Regions from separate parts of the Pseudosulfitobacter sp. DSM 107133 genome, predicted to be linked through region 2. Evidence: riboswitches for the same ligand, from Rfam matches in the RefSeq annotation. Region 2 holds a riboswitch; each other region holds the start of a gene.
The links. Region 2 has a riboswitch for thiamine pyrophosphate ahead of DSM107133_RS20555 (IS6 family transposase). Riboswitches for the same ligand answer to the same signal wherever they lie in the genome.
Positions count from the first base shown of each region.

Region 1: linked by a shared signal. The riboswitch ahead of thiB (thiamine ABC transporter substrate binding subunit) and the one ahead of DSM107133_RS20555 (IS6 family transposase) in region 2 are both predicted to bind thiamine pyrophosphate.
Region 3: linked by a shared signal. The riboswitch ahead of thiD (bifunctional hydroxymethylpyrimidine kinase/phosphomethylpyrimidine kinase) and the one ahead of DSM107133_RS20555 (IS6 family transposase) in region 2 are both predicted to bind thiamine pyrophosphate.

Region 1 is NZ_CP085154.1:226,351-230,603, reverse strand. Features, by position in the region: gene DSM107133_RS01115 (thiamine/thiamine pyrophosphate ABC transporter permease ThiP) at 1-747, opposite strand, end outside; gene thiB (thiamine ABC transporter substrate binding subunit) at 723-1,709, opposite strand; TPP riboswitch at 1,747-1,847, opposite strand; gene DSM107133_RS01105 (hydroxymethylglutaryl-CoA reductase, degradative) at 1,885-3,174, opposite strand; gene aroC (chorismate synthase) at 3,284-4,253, shown strand, end outside.
Region 2 is NZ_CP085156.1:91,554-95,806, reverse strand. Features, by position in the region: gene DSM107133_RS20560 (IS110 family transposase) at 1-1,145, shown strand, start outside; partial or broken gene DSM107133_RS20555 (IS6 family transposase) at 1,170-1,700, opposite strand; TPP riboswitch at 1,866-1,966, opposite strand; gene DSM107133_RS20550 (FAD/NAD(P)-binding domain-containing protein) at 1,996-3,666, opposite strand; gene DSM107133_RS20545 (acetyl-CoA hydrolase/transferase C-terminal domain-containing protein) at 3,771-4,253, opposite strand, start outside.
Region 3 is NZ_CP085155.1:292,759-297,011, reverse strand. Features, by position in the region: gene DSM107133_RS19150 (efflux RND transporter permease subunit) at 1-2,472, shown strand, start outside; TPP riboswitch at 2,581-2,681, shown strand; gene thiD (bifunctional hydroxymethylpyrimidine kinase/phosphomethylpyrimidine kinase) at 2,738-3,544, shown strand; gene DSM107133_RS19140 (FAD-dependent oxidoreductase) at 3,544-4,253, shown strand, end outside.

The sequences.
Region 1 (4,253 bases), on a different replicon from region 2:
CGCAGCGCCCGCCATACCAAGCTGCATCAGCGACAACATCGCCGCACGGCCAAGATCGAAATCGAACAGAAACGCCTGATAGATTGCCAGCTCGATCGTGGTCGCCCTTGGCCCCCCGCCCAGCGTCAGCGCCACGGCGAAACTCGCCAGACAAATCACGAATATCAAAGCCAGCGCGCCCGGCACCACGCGCAACAGTACGGGCCATTCCAGCACGCGAAACACCATGCGCGGCGTCAGGCCCAACTGCGCGGCCAGCCGGAAGCGTTCCGCCGGAATGCCTTGCCAACCTTGCAGGATCAGCCGCGTCGCCAGCGGCAGATTGAAAAACACATGGGCCAGCAGCACGCCGCCCAACCCGTAGATCGACAGCGGTACGAACCCCCAGTACCCCAGCAGCTGGTTCACCCAGCCGCCACGACCAAAGACCGCCAGAATCCCCAGCACCGCGACAATCACCGGCAGGATAAACGGCGCACCCAACAGGGCAATCAGCGCGCTGCGCCCCGCAAACCGCCGCCGCGCCAGTGCACGCGCCACCGGCACCGCCAGCGCGACCGATATCAACGCAGACAGAAACGCCTGCCACAGGGTAAAGCGTACCGCAGCCCAATCGGCAGGCCCAAGGGAATATCCCCCCTCGGCCCGCCACGCCACCGCGCCCAGCGCGGCAGCGATCAGCGCCACGACCAATGTCGCAGCGCCAATACCGCCTAAGCGGCTTATTTGGACAGGGCTTGCAGCCATTCCTGCAACGCTTCATCCCGCAGTGCGGGCGCATCCTCCGACGGCACCAGCAGCGCCGTTTCGGGGGTGATCAGTGTTTCGAACCCTTCGGGCAGACCGTCCTTGGGCGTTACGGCGGGATACATCCAGTTGGTCGTGGGAATGGCCGACTGGAACGCATCCGTCACCATGAAATCCAGAAACTTGTCCGCAAGCTCGGGCTGGTCGCTTGCTGCCAGTTTGCCAGCGACTTCGACCTGCAAATAATGTCCTTCCGAGAAGGGAGCTGCCTTTTTGGTGGCGTCCTCTTCGGCAATCAGGTGATAGGCGGGCGAAGTGGTATAGGACAACGCCATATCGGCCTCGCCCTCAAGGAACAGACCATAGGATTCGGACCAGCCTTTGGTCACTGTCACGATGTTGTCCGCCAGATCGGCCCAGATCGCAGGCGCCTCGTCGCCATAAGCCGCCTTGACCCACATCAGCAGGCCCAGACCGGGTGTGGACGACCGCGGGTCCTGAATGACGATCTTCAAATCGCTGTCCGCCAGTTCGCGGAAATTCTTGGGCGGCGTGATGCCGTCGTTGTAGACAAAGGCAAAATAGCCCCAGTCAAAAGGCACGAAATTCGGGTCGCTCCATTCCATCGGCACGTCATAGGCCACATCGACCGAATGCGGCGCGAACAGGCCCGTGGCGGTGGCGGCAGCGGTCAGGTTGGTGTCGAGCCCCAGCACGACATCAGCGTCCGAGCGCGCGCCCTCCAGCTTCACCCGCGCCAACAGCGCGGCCCCGTCGCCCGTGCCCACGAACTGCAAATCGCAGTCGCACACCTCTTCAAAGGCTTTCTCGATCACCGGACCGGGGCCCCAGTCGGATACAAAGCTGTCATAGGTATATACGGTCAGAACAGGCGTTTCGGCCTGCGCTGTGGTGGCAACGGTTGCTGCAAGAACTCCCGCTGCAAGATGGATCGGCTTCATGGCATCCTCCAATTTGCTGGCGAAAGGGCAAAGCGTGGAGAGATGTCCAGACCTTCCCTCCGCCGGTGTTAACCGGTTCAGGTTCAACGGGTCCGCGATCATTCGCATCTCAGCCATTAGGCCCCCCGAGGTGTTGCAATAGCTAGGGTGTGTGGGCTGCCGAGGCAAGCCGTATTCAGGTTTCGTCCAGAATGCTGCGCGCGTGGTCCACCGTAATGTCATCTGCTGCAACGATGGCACGGGCGACACGGTCAATGTCGGCACCTGTCGCGCCTGCGGTGATCGCGATGTTGCGCGCGTGCAGCGCCATGTGGCCACGCTGGATGCCCTCGGTTGCCAGGGCGCGCAGCGCCGCCATGTTCTGCGCCAGGCCCACGGCGGCAACCACCTGCGCCAGTTCGGTTGCCGTCTCGACGCGCAGCAACCGCAACGCCGCCTGCGCCGCCGGGTGAGTGCGGGTCGCCCCACCCACAAGGCCCAGCGCCATCGGCAGTTCGATACTCCCACTCAGCCCACCGCTGGCGGTGCGCTCCCACCGCGTCAGCGCGGTATAGCGTCCGCAGCGCGCGGCAAAGGCATGTGCCCCCGCCTCGACCGCGCGCCAGTCGTTGCCGGTGGCGATCACCACCGGATCAATGCCGTTCATGATCCCCTTGTTGTGCGTCGCCGCGCGATACGGGTCAATCACCGCCAAGGCGCAGGCCTCGACGATGCCCTGCGCCACATCCGTGCCGTTCAAAGTATCGGTATCCAGCGCCGCCGCCTCCAGATCCACACGCGCCCGCACCAGCCGCAGATCGGCCAGATTGGAAAGGATGCGCAGCCGCACGGTGCCGCCCGCGATCGCCTCGACCTTTGGGGCCAGCAGTTCGGCCATCGTGTTGACCGTGTTCGCCCCCATCGCATCGCGCACGTCCACAATCAGATGCAGCACCACCATCGGCCCCACCGGCGTGTCGTCAAACACATGCACCTCGATGTCCTTGCAGCCGCCACCCAGACCGGTCAGCACCTTGTCCCTTGAATTGGCCAGCGCCATCAACGCGCCGCGGTGTTCCAGTATCCGCAGCCGCGCCGCCGCAGGATCGCTAACGCCCAGCACCTGCACCTGCGCGCGCATCACCGGATCATCCGCCGAGGCATGAAAGCCGCCCCCGGCCCGCGCAATCCGCGCCATATAGGACGCCGCCGCCACCACAGAAGGCTCCTCGACCACCATCGGGATCAGGTAATCCTTGCCGTTGACGCAAAAGTTGGTCGCCACGCCCATCGGCATCTCGAACTTGCCCACCACGTTCTCGATCATCCCGTTGGCCGTGGCCAACGGCAACGCCCCCTCGCCCGCCAGCAACGCGCGGTCGCTCTGATCCAGCCCCGCCGCCGCACAGACCGCGTCCAGCCGCGCTGCGGGTTCAAGATCACGCAGCCCCGCAATGCGGGCATTCACAGGTGTGGGTTTTGTCATTGTGTCCTCCTGATGCCGTTTCAGGACGGTACAGGCTGAACCGCACCGGTCAATCACTCTTGAGCCGATGGGCCTGTGCCGTTATGGCCTTGGGCCAAAGGAGACCGCGATGTCGATCAACAGCTTTGGCCACCTCTTCCGCGTCACCACATGGGGTGAAAGCCACGGACCCGCCTTGGGTGCGACGGTCGACGGCTGCCCTCCGGGCGTGCCCGTGACCGAGGCGATGATCCAACACTGGCTGGACCGCCGCAAACCGGGTCAGAACAAATACACCACCCAGCGCCGCGAGGCCGACGAGGTCCGCATCCTGTCGGGCGTGTTCGAAGGCCAGACCACAGGCACACCCGTGCAACTGATGATCGAAAACACAGACCAGCGCTCCAAGGACTACGGCGACATCATGGACAAGTTCCGGCCCGGTCACGCCGACATCACCTATTGGCAGAAATACGGTATCCGCGACTATCGCGGTGGCGGCCGGTCCTCGGCCCGCGAAACCGCGTCACGCGTGGCGGCGGGCGGTCTGGCGCGCGAGGCGATCCGCGCGATTGCCCCAGACGTGCAGATCACCGGCTACATGACCCGTATGGGCGCCCACGAGATCGACCGCACCCGCTTCGACTGGGACCAGATCGAACAAAACCCGTTCTGGTCTCCCGATGCCCAGACCGCCGCTGATTGGGCCGACTACCTTGACGACCTGCGCAAATCCGGCAGCAGCGTCGGCGCGATCATCGAAGTGGTGGCGCGCGGTGTGCCCGCCGGCCTTGGCGCTCCTGTCTACGGCAAGCTGGACACCGACCTTGCTGCCGCCATGATGTCGATCAACGCGGTCAAAGGTGTCGAGATCGGCGAAGGCATGTCCGCCGCGATGCTGACCGGCGAATTGAACGCCGACGAGATTTTCATGGGCAACGACGGCAAGCCGTCATACTCCAGCAACCACGCGGGCGGTATTCTGGGCGGTATCAGCACCGGACAGGACATTGTCGTGCGTTTTGCCGTCAAACCAACCTCGTCGATCCTGAAAACCCGCAAGACCATCACCAAGACGGGTGCGGAAACCGAGATTATCA
Region 2 (4,253 bases):
ATGCCGGTCGCCTGGAGCTTGAGCGCGAGCATATCCTGAAGTTTGCAGAGCGGCTGAATGTGGAGGACGAGATCGTTCTGGAAGCGACGGTCAACACAAAAGCCATCGTGCGACTGCTGTCGCCCCGTGTGAACCGGGTTGTCATCTCCAACCCTCTTTTGGTGGGCGCTATTGCCTGGGCCAAAGTCAAGACCGACAAGATCGACGCGTCGGTTCTGGCGAAACTACACGCCAGTGGTTTTCTGCCTGAGGTTTGGATGCCAGATGAGGAAACAGAACGGCTTCGTCGCGTCGTGGCTGAGCGGGTGCAACTGGTCTCCCAGATGACCCGTCTCAAAAACCGGATCCATTCGGTTTTGCATGCCAATCTGATCCCGCCCTTTTCCGGCTCTCTGTTCTCAAAGCGCGGAAGGGCCTGGCTTGAGGCGCTACCTGTTGCCGAAGATCAGCAGCGCGTCATCCTCCGCCATGCCAGCGAACTTGATCGGCTCGGTCACGACCTCAAGCAGATCGATGAGGATCTTGCACAGGCAGCACTCCAGGAACCGCGGGTGAAGCAACTGATGACTATCACCGGTGTCAACATGATCGTCGCATTGAGTGTCCTGGCTGCCGTTGGCGATATCGGACGGTTTTCATCGCCAGAGAAGCTTGTCAGCTATTTCGGCCTCAATCCCCGGGTACGGCAATCTGGTGACAAGCCTGCCTATCACGGGCGCATCACCAAGCAGGGTCGATCACATGCGCGAGCGATGCTGGTGGAGGCAGCCTGGTCGGTGTCCCGAACACCTGGCCCGCTGCGAGCCTTCTTTCAACGGATCAAAGAAAAGCGCGGGAACCAAGTCGCAGCAGTCGCGACAGCGCGTAAGCTGACGGTGGTCATCTGGCACATGCTATCGAAAGGCGAAGAGTACATCTGGAGCCGTCCTGCTCTCCTGGACTGGAAGCTTAGAAAACTGGAATTGGCCGCAGGGTACCCTTCTAAACGGGGTGGCAGGACAAAAGGGTCAGCAGCCGACTACAGCCTCAAATCGGTGCGCGATCGGGAACGAGAGGCTGTCGGTCACGCGGAGGAAGTATACCGCCGCTTCGTCACAAAATGGAAGCAGAGGTCGCCAATGGCCGATCCGGTTTCACATCAGTAGGTCAACCAAAAAAGGAGCTCCGTACTTCAAAAACTTCTTGTCAAATACATCCGTGAGATATTTGGATTGAACGATACCGATGATCCGACCAACTCCAGTGAATTTGAGGATGACATTTAGACTGTGCAAGCCAGCCAAATTGGCACCGCTCTTGTCGATGGCAATACGGTCCGGGACACCGTTGGTGCCAACGGTACGCATGAAGAATCTGCGAGCCGCAGCGGTATCACGACGCTCTGACAGCATGAATTCAAGGGTCTGCCCGTCACGATCAACCGCGCGATACAGGTAAGTCCAGGTTCCACGAACTTTGATATAAGTTTCATCCATCCGCCAAGAGACGGCAGTCGACCGCTTTCTCGCCTGCGCATTTGCAGCGATCAGCGGCGAGTACTTCACCACCCAGCGATTCAACGTGGCATGATCAATTTCAACTCCGCGTTCAGCCATGATGTCTTCCAGATCCCGATAGGAGACGCCGTAGCGCACGTAGAAGAATAAAGCGTACAAGATCACGCTTTTCGGGAAATGGTTCCCTTTGAATTCAATCGCCACAAATGGGGACCCTACATCAAGCTCAAAAGCCCGCACCTACCATGCGCAAGCCAGTCCAACCAACCGCAAAAACTTTGCGACAGAACCGTGTGGATGCCCGTGGCGTCATAGCTTCCTCCACCGGCGACAGGAGGAGGAAGAACAGCGTGCGGGGGTGGCCCCGTGACCTGTTCGTGTTCCGTTTCCTACGCCGGTATTGTCCGGATCAGGTTCGATGGGTTGGCTTGCGCCTCTCAGCCCCTTTCGAGGCACCCCAACGGATTCGTCCATGTGGTAGCAGCCGTCCTGTCGGGGATCAAGCGACGCCGGTGCGGTGATCCGCCTCCCATCGCGCGCAAACGCCTCTGGCCCAGCGGTACGACGATTTGCCGAAACAGTCATGCAGGGAATCCACCGCGATCACACTCCCCAGCGCCAGCCGTCCCAGCAGGCACAATTGCGGTATCTCGTGGCCCTGTTGATCCAAGACATGCCCGTCAGGCGCGGTGCGCGCCGCCAACCCATCGGCCAAAGACGCCAACACGCCCGCATCCACCAGCGATGCCACTGGCGCCGCCGCAATGGCCGACAGATCGGGCGAAGGCAGCACCGCGTCGATCATGACAGAAACGCGGGCGTTTTGCTCAGCGCCCTGTAGCGTCCAGCCTTCCTCTGTCAGGGTGAAATCGGGATCGGCGGCAAGGTCCAGATCGACAATTCCCGCCTCCACCAATGCCAACAGCTCTTGGGCCGCTGACAACGGGGGGCCGTAGCTGTACCGCTTTAGCCCTTCGTCGAACCCGACCAGCATCTGTGCCGTCTCGGCAGGTGTGTCAGCGGGGTTGTACCCCTTGCGCAGGTCATCCTGTATCTTGCGCCAGACCTGTCCGGCCACATATCCGATGGTCGGGTCAAGCGTGCCATCAGCCAGCCCGATGCCCATGCGCAGGCTTTCGATCGGGTTCAGGTCCGTTTCCTGCGCACCGGGTTTGATCCATTCGCGATGCAACCACTCTGACACCGCGCCTTGCGGAACCTGCCTGTGACATTCTGACAGGATGCGTGTCACGGCGGGGTCCAGTGCGGCATTGATCGCGGCGCGCGCGCTGTCGGGATCCGTCTCGGCGGCCTGTGCGATGGCGCGGGACAACCGGGTCACCTCGGCGCGGTGCAGATCAAATCGCGCGTCCAGCGGGGCTGTTACAGGTTTTGGGAATGGCGGGTGACCGTTCAGTGAAAACGGATAGATGCGTGCGGGTTCGCAGCCTGACGGATGGTATCCTTTGGCATCAAACGACCCGCCCTGCCCGCAGGTCAGCACCCGCAAAACGTCAAAGGTGGACAGCCCCAAACCGCGAATGGCCACGGTGCAGCCTGTCCAGTCTCGGGCGCGGTCGGCCAGTTGGTTCGCGGGATAGGCCCGCGTCAGCGTGCCCTGACTGCGGCCGACATGGGCCTGCCATTCCGCCAGTTGATCGTCGGGGCGCACCTGTGGCTGTCCGGGTGTCAACAAAACCTCGTCATAGGGTGCGCGCCACGTCCCACCGGCCTTTACCCGCCAGCCCTCGGCGCTGTGCTCAACCCGGCTGACCCGTTCGGGGATGATCGCAACCGTTCCTTGTGCCGTGGTCCGCAGATCATGCAACCGCGCCTGCAGATACTGCCCCATCACGGCGCGCGGCGGGAAACTGTCGGGGTCAGCCTGTTCGCCGGTGTGCCGGGCGTACCAATCCGCAAAGCTGCCACAGCGTGAAAACGCGGGCGGGCGGATCGCGATGTCACGAAAGGGGATGTTCAGCAGGCAGAGCGGGCTTTCGTCAGGGTGGAAATTCGGCCCTGCCCCCGGTGCGTCAGAGGGGTCAAAGACATCGACGGCGACGCGACAGGCGCTGTCCTGCAAATGCGTGACCAGTGCCTCAAGCGCGCCGAGGCTCCGTGGGCCGAGACCGAGAATTGCAATCCGTGCCAGACCCGCCTCTGCTATCATTTGAAACCCTTTCCCAGACGGCCAGCCGTGCGCGGGCCTGTCTTTTACGATATATGTCTACAAACATGGCCGACCGCGAAAAAGTTCCGCGCGGTCTGCTGTCCCTACCCGACCTTGCGCAGCGCGCCTTTCAGTGCCAGCGCCTCCAGCCGGTTGCGCAAACCGCGTGGGGCGCTCAGTGCCATACGCTCCATGCAGGCGCGGTTGGCATCCCCGGCCCGCAATCCACCCAAGACCAGACGCGCCATGCCGAGGCGGTCGCCCTGGGTTTGCGACAACAGGTCCAGCGCGGGCAGCAACCGTTGTTCGACGGCATCAAAGTCGGTGCCAAAGGGAAATTTTGGCAATTCCACCGGATCAAGCCAGCCGTCCAGATGCCGCGGCGTGTTGCACCGCCACCCGTCAGGCACCGCAAAGTCCGCCGCCAGTTTGCCCGCCGCCTTCGCCTGTGCAACCAGATCATCCTGAAACCGGCTGTCGGCAATACGCACCATGCGCGCCACCGCCACCTCGTCCCGCACCCCGCGCAGATCGGCAATGCCGTATTCCGTCACCACGATATCGCGATAGGCGCGCGGCACGCTTTC
Region 3 (4,253 bases), on a different replicon from region 2:
CAGATTTCCGCAGGGGCTTTCGGGTCGCGCCCCTCGGTCGACGGGCAGATGCTGAACGCCACGATCACCGCGCAATCCCTGTTGCGCACGCCCGAAGATTTCCGCCAGATCGTGCTGCGCGCCGAAACCGACGGCGGGCTGGTGCTGGTCAATGATGTTGCACGGGTCGAGATCGGCGCCGAAAGCTATGCCACCATCTCGCGTTACAACCGCAACCCCTCTGCCGGCCTGGCGATCAGCCTTGCCCCCGGTGCCAACGCACTGGACACCGCCGCCCTTGTTGAAACGCGGCTTGAGGAACTGGCGGAATTCTTTCCCGATGGGGTCGATTATGTGATCCCCTATGACACCACGCCCTTTGTGCGGATTTCAATCGAGGAGGTCGTCAAGACGTTGGTCGAGGCGATCGTGCTGGTGTTTCTGGTGATGCTCTTGTTCCTGCAAAACCTGCGTGCCACGCTGGTGCCCACACTGGCGGTGCCCGTGGTGCTGCTGGGCACATTCGGGGTGCTGGCGGCATTCGGCTTTTCGATCAACACGTTGACCATGCTGGCCATGGTGCTGGCCATCGGCCTGCTGGTGGATGATGCGATTGTTGTGGTCGAAAACGTCGAACGCATCATGGAGCAGGAAGGGCTGAGCCCGGTCGAGGCGACGCGCAAGTCGATGGACCAGATCACCGGCGCGCTGATCGGCATTGCCGTTGTGCTGTCGGCTGTTTTCGTGCCGATGGCCTTTTTTCCCGGATCAACCGGCGTAATCTACAAACAGTTTGCGGTGACGATCATTTCGGCCATGTCGCTGTCGGTTCTGGTGGCGCTGACCCTGACACCTGCCTTGTGCGCAACGCTGCTGAAACCGAAAACCCACGCCAAGCGGCGCGGATTTTTCGGCCTGTTCAACAAGGGCTTTGACAAGCTGATGACAGGCTATGGCAAGACTGTGGGCAAGCTGGTGCGCTGGCGGTTCCTGACCGGTCTGGCCTATATCGGTATCTTTGTTGCCATGGGCCTGCTGTTCGTGCGCACCCCCCAGGGCTTTCTGCCAGACGAAGATCAGGGCATTCTGTTCACCCTTATCCAGGCGCCAACAGGGGCCACCAGCGAACGCACGCTGGATGTACTCAAGCAGGTCGAGGATTACTACCTGGAACAGGAATCCGACATCGTGGATTCGGTGTTCGGCGTTGTCGGCTTCAGCTTTGCCGGTCAGGGCCAGAACGTCGGCATCATGTTTGTGCGCCTGAAAGACTGGGCCGACCGCGAAGCTGCAAACCAAAGCGCGCAGGCGCTGGCGGGCCGTGCCTTTGGCGCGTTCAGCCAGATACAGGATGCGATGGTGTTCCCCGTGGTGCCGCCTTCGGTGATCGAATTGGGCAACGTGTCCGGCTTTGATTTCTATGTACAGGCACGCGGCGGGCAGACCCATGAACAGTTGCTGGATGCACGCAACCAGTTGCTGGGCATGGGCGCACAAAGCCCGTTGATCGCCTCTCTGCGCCCCAGCGGGCTGGAGGACGCCGCCCAGTTCAAACTGGACATCGACTGGCGTCGCGCCGGCGCCATGGGAGTGACCGCGGCAGATGTGGGCAACCTGCTGACGATTGCCTGGGCCGGCCGCTATGTGAACGATTTCATCGACGAAGGGCGGATCAAGCGCGTCTATGTTCAGGGCGAGGCCGATGCCCGTGCCCTGCCCTCGGATCTGGCCAAATGGCGCGTGCGCAATGCCAGCGGCGGTCTGGTGCCATTTTCGAACTTTGCCGATGCCGAATGGGCTTTTGCGCCGCAGGGTGTGACCCGCTACAACGGCGTGCCTGCGATGCAGCTTCAGGGCGCACCGGCACCCGGCGTCAGCACCGGCGACGGTCTGGCCGAGATCTATCGGCTGGCCGAGCAGTTGCCCCCCGGCTTTCAGATCGCGCTGACCGGCCTGTCGCTGGAAGAGCAGGAATCGGGCAGTCAGGCACCGCTGTTGTACGGGCTGTCGCTGGCGGCAATTTTCCTTGCGCTGGCCGCGCTTTACGAAAGCTGGTCGATCCCCTTTGCGGTGATGCTGGCCATGCCCATCGGCGTGCTGGGCGCGCTGACAGGGGCCTGGCTGGGGGGGTTTGAAAACGGCGTGTTCTTTCAGGTCGGTCTGCTGACGGTGATCGGTCTGACAGGGAAAAACGCGATCCTGATTGTCGAATTCGCGCGCGACCGCCGCGCCGAGGGCGAGACGGTGATCGAAGCCGCCGTAGACGCTGCAAAACAGCGTTTCCGTCCGATCATCATGACGTCGATGGCCTTCTCTTTGGGCGTTCTGCCGCTGCTTCTCAGCACCGGCGCAGGCTCGGGCGGGCGCACGGCCATCGGCAGCGGCGTGGTGGCGGGTACGATTTCGGCCACCGTGTTCGGCGTGCTGTTCGTGCCGTTCTTTTTCGTCGTCATCTCGCGGCTGACCCGCAAGGGGCGCGCTGAAACCGGCTGATTGCGGCACAACCCGGCCGCGAAAAAAACCGGTTGTGATCCGCGAAAATACACTCTAGCCCTAGAGGCGAACAGCGTCAGACCGCACCGCGCGGCCCGACGCACGACATAATATCCGTCGGGGGGCCCCTTGGGGCTGAGAGGTGCATGCACCGACCCGTCGAACCTGATCCGGGTCATACCGGCGTAGGGAACGGGTAGGTTGCGCATCACATCGCGCAGGCTCTTTTTCCACGTCGGCAGTCCCACATACGTTGGAGATGCCCGTGGCCCACAGACCCCCGATTGCCTTGACCATTGCCGGTTCCGACAGTGGCGGTGGCGCCGGTATTCAGGCGGACATCAAGGCGATGTCGGCCAATGGCGTCTATGCTGCCAGCGTCCTGACCGCCATCACCGCGCAGAACACCATGGCGGTAACGGCTGTTCACGAGGTGCCCGCCGACATGGTCGCCGCGCAGATTGCGGCGGTTCTGGATGATCTGGATGTGGCGGCGGTCAAGCTGGGGATGCTGTCGGGCGCTGCCGTCATCGCAGCCGTGGCAGAGGGACTAGCGGGCTTTGCCGGGCCGGTTGTCGTTGATCCGGTGATGATTGCCAAATCGGGCGATGCGTTGTTGCATGACACTGCGGTTGACGCCTTGGCGCGCCGGATTCTGCCGCTGGCGACGCTGCTGACCCCCAACCTGCCCGAAGCCGCGCGGCTTCTGGGCGCGGCAGAGGCGAAAACCCCCGACGAGATGGCCGCACAGGGCATGCGCCTGCTGGCGATGGGGCCGCGAGCGGTCCTGATGAAGGGGGGACATGGCGCAGGCGAAACCTGCACCGACGTGCTGGTCGACGCCAGCGGCACCATCGCCACCCTGTCCGCGCCGCGCCTGCACACCCGCAACACCCATGGCACCGGCTGCACCTATTCCGCAGCCATTGCGGCGCAGCTTGCCCGTGGGGTGGACCTGCCCGCCGCCGTCGCCGCTGCGCATGGCTATCTGCAAGGGGCGATTGCCGCTGCCGACACATTGGACATCGGCGCGGGCCACGGTCCCGTCCACCATTTCCACGGTCAGTGGTGATGCATCGCATTACCATCATCGGCGCCGGTGTCGCGGGCCTGTGCGTGGCACGCGCCCTGCTGGATCGCGGCGCGCGGGTCACGTTGATCGACCGTCAGGCCACCCTTGGCCCGCAATCCTGTTCGTGGTGGGCCGGCGGTATGCTGGCCCCGTTCTGCGAGGGCGAAAGCGCCGAAGAACCCGTGGTGCGGCTGGGGCAGGAGGCCGTCGGCTGGTGGGCCGCCCACACGCAGGCCGTCCACAGGAACGGCACGCTGGTGATCTCGCCCGCCCGCGACACTGCCGAACTGACCCGCTTTGCCCGCCGCACCCGCAATCACAGCCCCGTGGACGCAGAACAAATCGCAGCACTGGAACCCGATCTGGCGAACCGTTTCACACGCGGTCTGTTCTTCAAGGACGAGGCCCACCTTGCCCCCCGCGACGCCCTTGCGCAACTGCGCGCGGGTCTGATCCGTGACGGGGTGATCTTTGAACAGGGTGATGCCGACCCCGATGCGCTGGCCCGCCAAGGCCTGACCATAGACTGCCGTGGCTTTCAGGCCCGCGCGCAAATCCCCGACCTGCGCGGCGTCAAGGGCGAGATGCTGGTGCTGTCCTGCCCCGACGTCACGCTGTCCCGCCCCCTGCGCCTGCTGCACCCGCGTATGCCGCTGTACATCGTGCCGCGCGGCGATGGTGTGTTCATGCTGGGGGCGACGATGATCGA